3 regions of the Qipengyuania gelatinilytica genome follow, and region 2 is predicted to be linked to each of the others. Evidence: predicted binding sites of a transcription regulator. Region 2 holds the regulator's gene; each other region holds the start of a gene.
What was found. The regulator LexA, encoded in region 2, represses DNA repair genes until DNA is damaged. The targets are predictions, from matches to a motif close to GTTCCNCNCTTGTTCT.
Positions count from the first base shown of each region.

Region 1: a site for LexA is predicted at 3,376-3,391, ahead of uvrA (excinuclease ABC subunit UvrA). Genes of this name have one in related genera too.
Region 3: a site for LexA is predicted at 3,268-3,283, ahead of K3136_RS03805 (PNPOx family protein). Genes of this name have one in related genera too.

Region 1 covers NZ_CP081294.1:483,892-488,838, forward strand. The annotation lists gene K3136_RS02365 (ATP-dependent nuclease) at 1-441, shown strand, start outside; gene uvrA (excinuclease ABC subunit UvrA) at 449-3,364, opposite strand; gene K3136_RS02375 (calcium-binding protein) at 3,629-4,947, shown strand, end outside.
Region 2 covers NZ_CP081294.1:239,269-244,215, reverse strand. The annotation lists gene K3136_RS01210 (anthranilate synthase component II) at 1-53, shown strand, start outside; gene trpD (anthranilate phosphoribosyltransferase) at 50-1,042, shown strand; gene trpC (indole-3-glycerol phosphate synthase TrpC) at 1,039-1,824, shown strand; gene moaC (cyclic pyranopterin monophosphate synthase MoaC) at 1,817-2,290, shown strand; gene lexA (transcriptional repressor LexA) at 2,416-3,108, shown strand; gene K3136_RS01185 (ComEC/Rec2 family competence protein) at 3,177-4,947, opposite strand, start outside.
Region 3 covers NZ_CP081294.1:768,952-773,898, forward strand. The annotation lists gene K3136_RS03795 (sensor domain-containing diguanylate cyclase) at 1-1,614, shown strand, start outside; gene K3136_RS03800 (substrate-binding domain-containing protein) at 1,615-2,460, opposite strand; gene K3136_RS03805 (PNPOx family protein) at 2,544-3,113, opposite strand; gene K3136_RS03810 (RcnB family protein) at 3,291-4,295, shown strand; gene K3136_RS03815 (cytochrome b) at 4,389-4,943, opposite strand.

The sequences.
Region 1 (4,947 bases), 240 kb from region 2:
CATATCCTCTCATATATTCGACGACTTTACCTGACCAGCTCTGTCCCAATCGTGCCGGCACTTGGCGCCACCACTATGAAGCCTGTCATTGCGATCCTGAGAGGGTGGGGCAGTAATTATCTTATCTTGCTTGACGGTGACAATGAGGGGAAGGCTGCCCAAAAGGAATATCGAAGATCGTTAGATCTCGACCATGAGGTCGTTTTACTTTCTGACTACGTGCAGACAGGGAAGGAAATCGAAGACCTACTAGATGCTGAGGATATAACCCGCATTCAAACGCAGCTGTCGTTGCCGCGAAAGCCAAACAAAAAGACCTTATCGCGCCTTTTCCAGGAAGCGAATGCGTCGGGCACTCGGCTGCCGCTGACTCGGGATACAATCACAAGGTTGAAGGATGTTCTGAAGGCACTAAACCAGTCACTTCAGAATCTTCGCTAGCGCCTCGTCACTCCGCCGCCTCCCGCTGCCGCTCCAGCATCGGCTTGAGATACTGCCCCGTATAACTCCCCTCGACCGCAGCTACCTCTTCCGGCGTGCCCTGGGCGACGATCTCGCCGCCGCGCACGCCGCCTCCGGGGCCAAGATCGAGGATGTGGTCTGCGACCTTGATGACGTCGAGATTGTGTTCGATCACGACGACCGAATTGCCCTGGTCCACCAGCCTTTGCAGCACTTCGAGTAGCTTCCTCACATCCTCGAAATGGAGGCCCGTGGTGGGCTCGTCGAGGATGTAGAGCGTCTGGCCGGTGCTGCGCTTGGACAGTTCCTTGGCCAGCTTCACCCGCTGCGCCTCGCCTCCGGATAGGGTGGTCGCCTGCTGGCCGACCTTGACGTAGCCCAGCCCCACCTCGTTGAGCATGTGCATCTTGTCGCGGATCGGGGGGACTGCCTTGAAGAAGCCTTCCGCGTCCTCGATCGTCATGTCGAGCACGTCGGCGATGGAGTGGCCCTTGAACTTCACCTCCAGCGTTTCGCGGTTGTAGCGCTTGCCGCCGCATTCCTCGCACGTCACGTAAACGTCGGGCAGGAAGTGCATCTCGATCTTGATCAGCCCGTCGCCCTGGCATGCCTCGCAGCGGCCGCCCTTGACGTTGAAGCTGAAGCGCCCGGGCTTGTAGCCGCGCGCCTGGCTTTCCGGGAGGCCGGCGAACCAGTCGCGAATCTGGGTAAAGGCGCCGGTGTAGGTCGCCGGGTTGGAGCGCGGGGTGCGGCCGATGGGCGACTGGTCGATCTCGATCACCTTGTCGCAATATTCGAGGCCGGTCACCTTGTCGTGCGCGCCCGCCACGATGCGTGCGCCGTTCAGCTGGCGCGCGGCGGAGGCGTAGAGCGTGTCGATGGTGAAGGACGACTTGCCCGAGCCCGAAACGCCGGTGATGCAGGTAAAGGTGCCGAGCGGGATGCTGGCGGTGACGTTGTTGAGGTTGTTCGCCCGCGCGCCGTGGACGGTGAGCTCGTGCCCGTTGCCCTTGCGGCGCGTCTGCGGGACGGCAATCTCGCGCCGCCCGGTGAGGTAGTCAGCGGTGAGCGACCTCTTCGACTTGAGCACCTGCTTGAGCGAGCCCTGCGCCACCACCTCGCCGCCATGCACGCCCGCGCCGGGGCCGAGGTCGACCACATGGTCGGCGGTGCGGATGGCGTCCTCGTCATGCTCGACTACGATCACCGTATTGCCGAGATCGCGCAGGCGCTTGAGAGTTTCCAGCAGCCGGTCGTTGTCGCGCTGGTGGAGGCCGATGCTGGGCTCGTCGAGCACGTAGAGCACGCCCGAGAGGCCCGAGCCGATCTGCGAGGCGAGACGGATGCGCTGGCTCTCGCCGCCGCTCAGAGTTCCGCTGGTGCGGTCGAGGTTGAGGTAGTCGAGCCCCACGTTGTCGAGGAAGCCAAGCCGCTCGTTGATCTCCTTGAGGATGGCCTTGGCGATCTGCTGCTGCGTGTCGCCCAGCGCATCGGGCAGCTTGAGGAAATAGTCCTTCGCATCGGCGACGCTCATCTTGGTGGGCGTGGCGATGTCGGTGCCCGCGATCTTCACCGCCAGCGCCTTCTCGTTGAGGCGTTTGCCGTGGCAGGTCTCGCAAGGCTGCGCGGTCTGGAACTTGGCCAGCTCCTCGCGCATCCACGCGCTTTCGGTCTGCAGCATGCGGCGGTTGAGGTTGCCGATCACGCCCTCGAACGGTTTGCGCACGGTGTATTCCTTGCGCCCGTCCTTGAAGGTGAGCGGGATCGCGCGGCCCTTGGTTCCGTAAAGGATGATGTCGCGGATTTCCTTGTCGAACTCCTCCCACGGTGTGGTCAGGTCGAACTCGTATTCCTTCGCGAGGCTGGCGAGCACCTGCATGTAGTAGGGAGAAGGCGGGTTGCTCTTGGCCCAGGGGACCACGGCGCCCTTCTTGAGGCTGAGCGCCTCGTTCGGCACGACCAGCTGCGGGTCGAACAGCTGCTTTTCGCCGATGCCGTCACAGGTCGGGCAGGCCCCCTGCGGCGCATTGAAGGAGAACAGGCGCGGTTCGACTTCCTCGATGGTGAAGCCGGAGACCGGGCATGAGAACCGCTCGGAAAACACGATGCGGTTCGCGGGCAGCCCTGCGCCCTTCATCGCGCCGCCCGAAGCTCCCTCGTCCTCGCGGCCCGGAACCACGCCATCGGCAAGGTCGACATAGGCAAGGCCATCGGCCAGCTTCAACGCGGTCTCGAAACTGTCGGCGAGGCGGGTTTCCAGCCCTTCCTTCACCGCGAGGCGGTCGACCACCACTTCGATGTCGTGCTTGAACTTCTTGTCGAGCGCGGGCGCTTCCTCGATTGGGTACATCTCGCCATCGATGCGCACGCGGGTGAAGCCCGCCTTCTGCCATTCGGCCAGCTCCTTGCGGTATTCGCCCTTGCGCCCGCGCACCACGGGGGCGAGCAGGTAGAGGCGCGTGCCCTCGGGCAATTCCATCACCCGGTCGACCATGTTGGAGACCGTCTGCGCCTCGATCGGCAGGCCGGTGGTGGGCGAGTACGGCACCCCCACCCTCGCCCACAAGAGGCGCATGTAGTCGTAGATCTCGGTCACCGTCGCCACGGTCGAGCGCGGGTTGCGGCTCGTGGTCTTCTGCTCGATCGAGATAGCGGGAGACAGCCCGTCGATATGCTCGACATCGGGCTTCTGCATCATCTCGAGGAACTGGCGCGCATAGGCGGAGAGGCTCTCGACATAACGCCGCTGCCCCTCGGCATAGATCGTATCGAAGGCAAGGCTCGACTTGCCGGAGCCCGACAGCCCCGTGATGACGATAAGGCTATCGCGCGGCAGGTCGATATCGACGCCCTTGAGGTTATGCTCGCGTGCGCCGCGTACGGAGATCTTGGTAAGTGCCATGGAGGAAGCGTGTTCCTGAATTGTTCGCTTGGGTCAAGTCGCCACGCACACCCGACTGGAGATGGCTACGCGTAATGAGTCGATGAGCGCGAGAACGGTTCCGAATGATGTAGGATTAGCGGTCGATTTTACAACGCATCGCCAGCTTTCCGGAGCGCCAGAACCTGTTCCGGAATAATTTGCTTTGCCAATTGATTGACTACTTCGAGAAAACAAATAACAGTTCATAAACTACGGATTTTTAGGGTGCTTTTTGGGGTCGCAATGTATTATCTCACAACCGATTCAGATTACGCGGGTTTCGAACAAGTCGATCTTGGAGGCGGGTCATCCGGGCAAAATTCGCTGTCGAGGACGTCAGACGGCGGATTTGTCTCGGTTGCCGAGAGCGACGGGAATATCCTCGTAAGGATCTTCGATGCAGACGGCCTGCAAACCGGTTCCGAGGTATTGGTGGCCTCGAACGGCTACGATCCTGAGATCGTGGGATTGGCTTCGGGCGGTTTCGCTGTGGTTTGGCAGGCGTCCGACGCTAGTCTGAACGGTATATACCTCCAAGTTTTCAATTCTGCCGGCGTAGCAACAAGTCCAGTTCGCGCCGTCAACGTCCAGACGTTCGGAAATCAGAGTCAGCCAGATATTGTCCAGCTAGCCGATGGCAATCTTGCCGTGGCGTGGACTGACAACGGGGACAACGGTGTAGGGAATATCGTCTATCGCCTCTTCGCAAGCGGCGGCTGGTCGATCAGCGGGCAGGTCTCGGTAACGTCCGACGATTTCGCCCAAAGTTATTATCCCCGCCTTGCAGCTCTCAATGACGGCGGCTTCGCCATTTCGTGGACAGGTCCGACCGAAGACTGGCGGTCGGGCGGCTCCTCCAGGGAAGTCAATGTTCGGATTGTCGATTCCGAATATCAGATGCAGCCGGTCAGCTTTTCGAGCTGGGATATCTCCGAAGGCCCTGCCAGCCACGACGCCTTTTTCAGTTCTATTGCGGTCCTCACTTCCGGAGACATCATAGTCACCTGGACGGACTCACCCTATCCGAATGCCTTCGTTTACGGTCAGCGACTGGATGCCAGCGGCTCCGCAATTGGAGATCCGTTTCAAATCGGCTCAAGCGATCCAGAAACGGGTCAATCTTCTGTAGTAGCTTTGGCAGACGGGGGATTTGTGGTCACCTGGCGAGCAGATACAGATGATGGCGGTTCCAATTATTTTCAAAGGGGCGAAATCTACGCCCAAAGATATGACGCCGAGGCAACTCCTGTTGGTGACAGGATTGTCGTCAACCAAGTCTCAGAGCTTGGCCAAGACCTTCCCTCCGTCGTCGAATTCGGATCCGGCGATCTTTATTTCATGTTCAGGGACTTCAACTCCCCAACCAGCTTTGCGTCGCGGACCTTCTATGATGTCACCAACGGCACGGCTTCATCAGATTTGCTCACGGGAACAAGCGGGATCGACATTCTTAGAGGGCTCGAGGGGAATGACGAACTTGTCGGGGGCGCTGGAAACGATGTCCTGGATGGAGGAGCAGGCTTTGATATCGCCTCCTACTCAAATGCAGGCACCGGGGTGCA
Region 2 (4,947 bases):
TGCTCGCCAACTTCCTGAAAATCTGCGGTATCGAAGCCAAGGAGCCTGCGTGAAGACATTACCCTCTGCCGACACCCATCTTTCCGAGAGTGACGCGCATGAAGTCTTCGGCTGGATTCTCGATGGTGAAACCAGCGACGAGGCAATCGGTCGCTTTCTCGTCGAGATGTCCGCGCGTAGCGAAACCTCCGAGGAAATCGCCGGCGCCGCACGCGCCCTTCGCGAACGCCTTATCCCGATCGAGGCCCCAGAGGGGACTGTCGATTGCTGCGGTACGGGCGGTGACGGGCATCATACGCTCAATGTCTCGACGGCAGTCAGTCTCGTGGTGGCTGCCTGCGGTGTGCCTGTAGCAAAGCACGGCAATCGCGCCGCGAGCAGCAAATCGGGTGCGGCCGACACGCTCGAGGCGCTCGGGCTGGACATGGAAGCTGTAGGAAGAACCGCCGAAAAGACCTTGGCAGAGCTGGGAATTTGCTTTCTCTTCGCGAAGAATCACCATCCTGCAATGGGGCGGATCCAGCCAATTCGCCAGAAGCTCGGCGTCCGCACCATTTTCAACCTTATGGGCCCACTCTCGAACCCTGCGGGCGTGCAGCGGCAACTGATCGGGATCGCCCGTCCGGCCTATGTGCCGATCTATGCCGCAGCCAAAGCCAAGCTCGGAACCGAACGGACCTTCATTGCATCGGGAGACGAAGGGCTGGACGAGTTGAGCCTTGCCGGCGGCAACGAGCTCGCCGATGTGGCCGGTAACGATTTCGAGATGCGCCGCGTCAATGCGGTGCAGGCCAACCTTCCGCATTCCCCCGTCGAAGCGATCCGGGGCGGTGACCCGGCGCATAACGCAAAGGCCCTCGAGGCCCTGCTTTCGGGAACCCCCGGTCCCTATCGTGAAGCAGTCCAGTTCAACGCAGCGGCGACCTTGATCGTTGCCGGCAAGACCGACGATTGGGCCATCGGCGCCGAAATGGCAGGAGAAGCCATAGATTCCGGCAAGGCAAGGCAGCTGCTTGCCGACTGGATTGCGCTGGCGAAATGAACAAGCTCGAACAGATCTGCGCAACCAAGCGCGATGAAATTAAGTCGCGAAAGGCCGAACGCTCCCTTGCCGATCTCGAGGCACTTGCCGCAGAGCAAAGTGCACCGCGCGGCTTCAAGGCTGCCTTGGCCAAGGCGCAGGCAGAGGGCTTCGGCCTGATCGCCGAGATCAAGAAGGCCTCGCCCTCGAAAGGCCTGATCCGCGAGGATTTTCAACCCGCCGATCACGCACGGGCCTATGAGGCCGGCGGCGCGTCGTGCCTTTCCGTCCTGACCGATGCGCCATATTTCCAGGGCCACGAAGATTACCTGGTGAAGGCACGGGCAGCTTGCGCCCTGCCGGTCCTTCGGAAGGACTTCATGGTCGATCCGTGGCAGGTCGCCGAAGCACGGGCCATCGGTGCAGATGCAATCCTCATCATCGTCGCTGCTCTTGAAGACGGGGCAATGCGGGACATCGAAGCGGCCGCGCTCGAGTTCGGCATGGACGTCCTGGTCGAAGTGCACGATCGGAGCGAACTTGACCGGGTTCAGGCACTGACGTCACGGCTGATCGGTGTAAACAACCGCAATCTCAAGACCTTCGAAACCGATCTTGCCACGACGGAGGAGCTTGCGCAGCACGCTCCGGACGATGCCTTGCTGGTCGGAGAAAGCGGGATTTTCACCCATGCCGACTGTGTCCGCTTGAGCCAATCGGGCGTGCGTACTTTCCTCGTCGGCGAAAGCCTGATGCGCCAGGATGACGTCGCAGCGGCAACCCGGAGATTGCTCCATGGCTAAGCTCACCCATCTCGACGACAAGGGGGCAGCCCGCATGGTGGATGTCGGGGCGAAAGCAGTCACTGCCCGCACCGCGCTGGCGGAGGGCTACATCCGCATGAACGCGAAGGCGCTCAAGGCTCTCACCGACGGAACCCACCCGAAGGGCGACGCCATCGCCGCCGCCCGCATTGCCGGAATCATGGCCGCGAAGAAGACCGGCGAGCTTATTCCGCTCTGTCACCCCCTCGCCCTGGAAAGCGTAACCGTCGATTTCACAACCGAATCGGACGGGATCAGGGTTCGCAGCGAAGCTTCCCTGACCGGCAAGACTGGTGTCGAAATGGAGGCTATGACGGCAACGAGCATGGCACTCCTCACGCTATACGATATGGGCAAGTCGCTGGATAAAGGGATGCGCATCGAGGCCATCCGCCTCCTTGAGAAGACCGGAGGCAAGTCCGGAACCTGGCGAGCAGCGGACTGAAACGGGAACACCTGTTCTCCCGAACTGCCTCGAAAATGGCGGGATTGCTTGACTTACGAAAATTGGTTGCCTAATTGTTCCACATTCGTTCACAACTTTGTGAACAGGAACATGGGAGTGACCAGATGCTGACTGCCAAGCAGCACGAACTGATCCGCTTTATCCAGGAAAAGCTCGAGGAAACCGGAATCTCACCCTCCTTCGAGGAGATGAAGGAAGCGCTCGACCTCAAGAGCAAGTCGGGCGTCCACCGCCTCATCTCGGCGCTCGAGGAGCGAGGCTTTATTCGCCGGCTTCCCAACAGGGCTCGTGCGCTGGAAATCATCAAGCTTCCCGAAGATTCGGTCACAAGTGCATCGAAGCCCGCACCTGCTGCCAACGATGCAGTTGTCGCCGCCCATTCCGCCAGGCCGACAGCACCGGCACCGGCCAACGATATCATCGATGTTCCGCTGCATGGCCGCATCGCCGCAGGTGCCCCGATCGAAGCAATCGAGGGTCAATCGAGCATGCCGGTTCCGGCTGCCTTGCTCGGCCCCGGCGATCACTACGCGCTCGAGGTTTCCGGCGACTCCATGATCGAGGCGGGTATCTTCGACGGTGACTTCGCCCTTGTGAAACGCGCGGAAACCGCCCGTGACGGCGAGATTGTCGTCGCTCTCGTCGATAACGAGGAAGCGACACTCAAATACCTTCGCAAGGATGGTCCGATGGTCAGGCTCGACCCTGCCAACGGCGCTTACGAGCCGCAGGTTTACGAGGCTGGGCGCGTGAAGGTTCAGGGCAAGTTGGCCGGCTTGCTCCGTCGCTATCACTGATTGTCCGCGACAAAGTTTCACGAGTAATCGGGGCGTCTTGCACAACGCAGGGCGCCCCTTTTTCATATCTAACGGTCGGTGGTCGGCCGCCACCAACCATGTCGCCCCTGACTGTCGACGACTGCATCGAAGCGTTCGTCGGATAGATGGATCGCGAGCCCCCCGCTTTTCTCAAGAAAGCGGCCGTCGGCCTTCATCCACTTCGGCCTGCAGCTACGGGGGAGCCATCTGTCGGCGATGACTATGTCAGCCCTTTCGCAAGCGGCGGCCAGTTGCCGCTCGTCGATGCGGTTGCGCGTCTTTGCCACCAGGACGTGCCAGGTCCGCTCATTGCGCGTGATAGGCAGGCTGCAGAAATCTGCGCTGCAACGCGCGCCTTCCCATTCCGACAGAAGAATCGGGCTGGCCTCGGTACCCGCAAGTTCGACGATATTGTCCCGTGCATAGGACCCTTTGCTTTCGCGCAGCACATGCACCAGGCCGTCTTCGTCGACCACGCCGATGTCGCGTCCGTCCCGCGTCACCAGGATATCTGGCGTGGGTGTGGATAGGAGCATGCCGACGCCAATCAGGGCCGGCACAAATCCCCACAACCGCGACCTTCCCCGCCATAAGGCTATCCAGAGGGCGCCCGCCAGGAACATGAGCAAAGTTGCCAAGCGGATATTCGCCACCAGTTTCACCGCCCCTGGCTGAGCGGCCGTGGTGCGAGCTATCTCGAGCAGGAGGTCGAGCGACACCCCCGCCAGCCACCAGAAGGGCGCACCCGCCCCGATCAGGTCGAAGACCAGAGCAACCGCTATCAATGGCATGGAAATGAAAGTGACGAGCGGGATCGCGATCACATTGGCGAAGGCCCCGTAAAGGCCAGCCCGGTGAAAATGAAACAAGACGATCGGCATGAGTGCGATCTCGATGACCATGCCGGTTGCGAAGAGCATCAGGATGCGGCGCCCAAACCAGCGCGCGCCGCTCTCCTCGCGCGGAGCCAGGAAATCCCGGACGGGTCGTGAATTATGGAGTGCCACAATCCCGATTACGGCGGCAAAGCTCATCTGGAAGCTCGGTCCGACCAGCGATTCCGGCCAGAGGAACAGGACGACCACCGCCGCTACGGCCACCATTCGCATCGAGAGCGGCTCGCGTCCCAATGCCAGCGCAATCAGGACCAGCATCGCACCGACGCAGCTTCTCACTGTCGGGACCTGCGCCCCGGTCAGCAGTGTGTAAGCGATCCCCGCAAGTGCAGCGATGGCTGCCGCCACCAGCGGGATGCGTATCCGCAGGGTCAACCAGGGGAATAACGCGATGAGTTTCGAAGCGAGGAAATAGGCCGCCGCGATCACCGCGCTCACATGCAGTCCACTGATCGACAAGAGGTGCGTCAGGCCTGCATCGCGCATGGCGACCTCGTCGGCTTCGGAAATCGACCCCCTGTCACCACTGGCAAAAGCCGCGGCGATTGTCCCCGACGGCCCATCGAGGTGTTCACGTACGTGTCCGGAAAGACTGCGCTGGATACTCGCGATCAATCCGCTGGCAGGTGGAGCAGGCTCAACCAGCTCGACGTCGCCAACCAGGGATCCGGTGGCGGCATATCCCTTGAACCAGGCAGAGCGCGCGAAATCATAGGCCCCCGGAAGCAGGGGTGGCGAAGGTGGCATCAATCGGGCCCGCAATCTCACGCGGGCACCTTCCCGGAAGCTCGCATCGTCCCTTGCAGCCGGCACATTCACGCGCAACTTGAGCGGTCTGGCATTTTCCGCGTCACGAACCGCCAGTACGAGACGAACGCGTCCCTCGGCCGGCTGCTCCTCGCGATCCAGGATGCGTGCGTCC
Region 3 (4,947 bases), 530 kb from region 2:
CGCCGCATCATTACCACTGCTTGGATCGCCGCCGCCAGCATGGCCGCGAACCTGTGGGCCGGATCGAGCTTCCTCGCCACCACCGGTTACACCATTGCCAACCTGTTGGAAGGTTATCTGGTCTATGCATTGATGGGCGGTAGCTCGGCTGCGAAGCTCATTCTCTCGCGGCCCTGGAACATGGCCCGCTTTGGCGCCGCCGCGATTCTCGCCGGCTGTTTCAGCGCAATCATGGCAGGCGTCCTTTCGGGCAACCTCACCTATAGCTTCCTGAGCTCGTGGATGAGCACCGTCACACTCGGCATGCTGATCATGACGCCGATCATCCTGTTCATCGCACAGGACCCGCAGGACCGCAGGAATTTGCTGTCGCTGCGCTCGCTCTGGACCGCGCTTGTCGTAGCAATCCTGAGCGTCGCAGCATTCGGCCAGGCCGATATACCGCTGCTCTTCCTGCCGGTGATGGCCATGGCGATCGCCACCGCAACGCTCGGCCTCAGCGGGGCTGCGGCAGCGCTCGTCATCATCGCGACGACCGGCTCGGTCCTGTCCATTTTCAATACCGGCCCTGTCACGCTGTTCTTCGACACGACCGAGAAGCAGGTCTTCTTCTTCCAGCTCTATCTCGTCGCGCTGCTCGTTTCCTCGATGCCGGTCGCCTTCCTGCTTGCCCAGCGCGGCCGCGCCCTTGCAGAGATCGCGGAGAACGCGAGGCTGCTTGAATCTGCCGAACGCGCGGCCAAGGTCGGCCACTGGCGCTTCAGCCCGGTCGACAATTCGGCCCGCTGGTCACGCGAGGCGTTGCGGATCTGCGGTTTCGATGCGGATAGCCAGCCGAGCCTCGAAGACTGGTTCGACCTTCACCACGAAGACGATCGCGAGCGCGTGCGCTCGTTCATCGTCGAAGCGACCAGCCATGCCCTTCCCTTCGCCTTCGAAGCGCGGATCCGGCGCGGCAATAGCGAGATCGTCCATATCGATTGCCGCGGCGAGGCCGAGGCCGACCGAAAGGGCCGTGTGACCGCACTGTTCGGCACGATGCTCGATGTAACCGAGCGTGCCGAAACCATGCGCCAGCTCGAAGCCGCCCGTGCCAGGGCAGAACGCGAAGCTGCTGAAGTCCGCATGCTTGCCGCCACCGACCCACTGACCGGCATGCCCAATCGCCGCTGCATCCTCGCAAATCTTGCCGAGGCGATGGACGCCTCCGAATTGACGGGCGACCCGCTGTCCGTCGCCATGATCGACATCGACTACTTCAAGCGCATCAACGACGAATTCGGCCACGGCGTGGGTGACCGTGTCATTAAGGCTATTGCCGACATCCTGTGCGACGAGGCGATTGGCGATGATTCAGTCGGCCGTATCGGGGGCGAGGAGTTCCTCTTCGTCTTCCCCAGCCGCAGCGCGGAAGAGCTCGACGCGCGGTGCATCGCAATCAATGATCGCCTTGGCTCGACCCAGTGGGAACAGCCGATCAATATCACGCTGAGTATCGGCATTGCCGAACTCAAGCCCGGCTGGGACGAACGCGACCTGCTGCGTGCAGCCGACCAAGCGCTGTACGATGCGAAACATGCCGGCCGGAACCGGCACTCGGTTCACACGGCCTGATCAGGCGGCGCTTGCGGTTGCCGTGGCAGGCGGCGCAATCGAGGAACGCTCCACAATCGTATAGGGCACATCGGCATGAGCAACGCTCTTGCCGGCTCCCTTCATGCAATCCGCCAGCAGGGTGCAGGCTGTAGCGCCCATTTCCTCTAGCGGCTGGCGCACGGTGGTCAGCGGCGGGTTGAGGGTCTTCGCAACGGGATCGTCGTCGAAGCCAACGATCGAGACCTGTCCCGGCAAGCTATAGCCTGCAGCCCTAGCCGCCTGGACGAAGCCCGCCGCCATGCCGTCATTGCTCGAGAAGATTGCGGTCGGCCTTCCAGCCAACAGCTTGGAGGCGAGCTGCTTGCCGCTCTCGGGCGTGAAATCGCCCTCGACGATCAATGCGGGGTCGGCCCTGCCACCCTTGGTCCCCATGGCCGCAGTAAAGCCGTTGTAGCGCCGCATGCTGGCGAGGTGCGAACGGGGTCCGCGAATGATCGCGATACGGCGATGGCCGGCCTCGAGCAGCAACCCCGTAATCTCGCGCGACGCCTCGTATTCGTCCATGGACACCGTGATACCCCGCCCCGGATCGAGCATCGACGCGATGCGTGCAAAGGGGATACCTCTTTTTTCGAGCTGGAGGAGGACATGGCGGTCATCGCACAATGGCGCGGTCAGGATGACACCGCCAAGGCCGGGAGAATCGAGCAGGCTCTCGACGCTCCTGTCCGTCCCGTGGATGTTTTCAGCCTCGATCGTAACTCCGCAAGCACTTGCTTTGCGCGTGGCACCGGATTGCAGCCGCGTGACGTAGTCGCGGTTCATGTTATCGAAAAGCATCAGGATGCGGGTACTGGACGTCATCGAGCCGGCTAGCCTCTGTAATCTAACGGATTCCGCCGATACTCGCTCTTAAACATGACCAGCCCGACAATCGGGATGGTTTATCAGGGAGTAACCCATTTCGCCTTGTCCCGCTGCAGGATCGCACGACGATGTCCGCCGGAAGACAAGTAATACCAGTCGATCGTGGCGATCTCGACGATAAGCGCGCCGAAATTCTGGCGAGCGGGGACCAGCTCTTCCTCGGTAGGGCGCGCGCCCTCGATCCAGGCTGGAAGCCCGCTCGACGGCTCATCGCGATCTTCGCCCGGAGGCGCACCGAGATAACACCGGCGGGCAAAGGCATCGCTCTCTTCCCAGAATTCCTGCACCCGCGGACTCTGCGAATCGATCCTGCCATTTCCCCGGCAACGGATCTGCACCTTTGCTTCGGGATCGTAGAACAATACGCCAAGCGGCGCGCCGTCGCCGATGACGCTCGCCTTGGGAGACCGCACGTCAGTGTGGAACCGCAATGTCCAGCCGTCGGGGTCGAAATCGCGCAGGACCATGATGCGTGCATCCGCATCGGCGGTCGCCACCACGGGGGTGTGCATCGGCGACTTGCGACCGGTTGCAGCTTCCGTCAGCCGTGCAATAACGTCCTTCCGGACAGCGGGGAGATTATCGATCATCGCAAGAGCCAACGCATGAGTTGGCACTGGGTTGCGTTAATTTTCAACGGTACGAACATGAACGAGAGGTCGACAATCCGGTTCAGATACAAGTCAGGCCGATGTGATACAAAGCAATACATCGAACATGAGCCGCAGGTGTGGAGCGGCTTGAAGAAGAAGAAAAGGACACGCTCCATGACACTTACAAAGCTGATGAAAGGCAGCGCGCTGGGCGCCCTCGCGGTCGCGATGACGGTCACTGCCCTGCCCGCACAGGCTGAAGCGGCTGAAGCTGCCGAGCAGCGCTCGCAGCAGGATCGCGGCGAACGCCAGCAGCAGCAGCGGCAACAGCGCCGCCAGGAACGCCGTAGCGCCCAACGCCAGGAACGACGCAGCGAACGACGCCAGGAGCGTCGCAGCGAGCAGCGTCAGGAACGTCGCAGCGAACAGCGGCAAGAGCGTCGTCAGGAACGCAGGGATTACGGTGCCGAGCGTGAACGTGCTCGCCGCCAGGCAGTCCGCGAAGTCTCGCGCGAGAACCGCGCCGAGGAACGTCGCGGTGCCGACTGGAATCGTGGTGATCGCCGTGCAGAACGGGCGCAGGAGCGTTCGGGTCGCGACTGGAACCGCAGCGAACGCCGCGAAGAACAGCGCCGCGCCGAACGTCGTGCGGAACGCCGCACCGAGCGTCGGATCGAAGAGCGCCGCGCCGAGCGTCGTGCCGACCGCCGCGCAGAACGTCGCTATCAGGAACGTCGCGCAGACCGCCGGGCCGATCGCCGCGCAGAACGCATCTATCGCGAGCGCAGCGTCCGTGATCGTGCCGCCCGCAGCACGCTAGAGCGTCGTTCGCGCTACTGGGATGGCCGCCGCTGGCACAATTACGACCGGTGGGACCGTTATGGCTGGCGCGATAACAACCGCTACGACTGGTACCGCTATCGCCATACCAACCGCAGCATCTTCCGCCTCGGACGTTATTACGCACCGTACCGGGATTATCGCTATCGCAGGCTCGACATCGGGTTCCGCCTTGGCAACCTGTTCTTCGGCAGCCGCTACTGGATCAATGATCCCTGGCGCTATCGCCTGCCGGAAGTCTACGGCCCCTATCGCTGGGTCCGGTATTACGACGACGTACTGCTGGTCGACATCTACAGCGGCGAAGTGGTCGACGTGATTTACGACTTCTTCTGGTAAGTCACTTCCCCCACCCCGCTTCTTCGGCGTGAGAGTGGACCGAAGAAGCAAAGAAACCCCCGCCGAGCGATCGGTGGGGGTTTTTCCTTGGCCTCAGCCGGGGACCTTGCCGAAAGGAAGCATGCGGAAGATGCCGCCGTTCCTGTCGAAGAACGTATGCTTCAGCGCGCCGAGTATGTGCAGCGCGATCAGGTAGATGAAGACGCTGCCACCCGTTGCATGAAGGCCGAAGATGGTCTTGGCCGCTTCGGCATTCTCGCCAACCGGCAGTGGTGGAATCACAAAGAGGCCGAACATGTCGACCTCCCGTCCGGACAGCGAATTGGCAATCCACCCGCCCAGCGGAAGGCCGATCAGCAGCACATAGAAGATGACGTGGACCGTGCGCGCCAGCGTCGCTTCCCACTGCGCGAGGTTCGAGGGAAGCGGCGGAACCGGGTGCGTCCAGCGCCAGGCCAGCCGTCCGAGCGTCAGGACGAGGATCAGTATGCCCAGCGCCTTGTGATTGGCGAAAATGGCAATCTTGTCTTCCATCGCCTCGGCATGCTCGGCGTTTTCCGCCAGCCTCCAGTTCACGATGACGGCGATTGCGATCACCCAGTGGAATATCATCGCACCGGCGGAATAGCGGCGGGCTGTATGGCTCATCTTG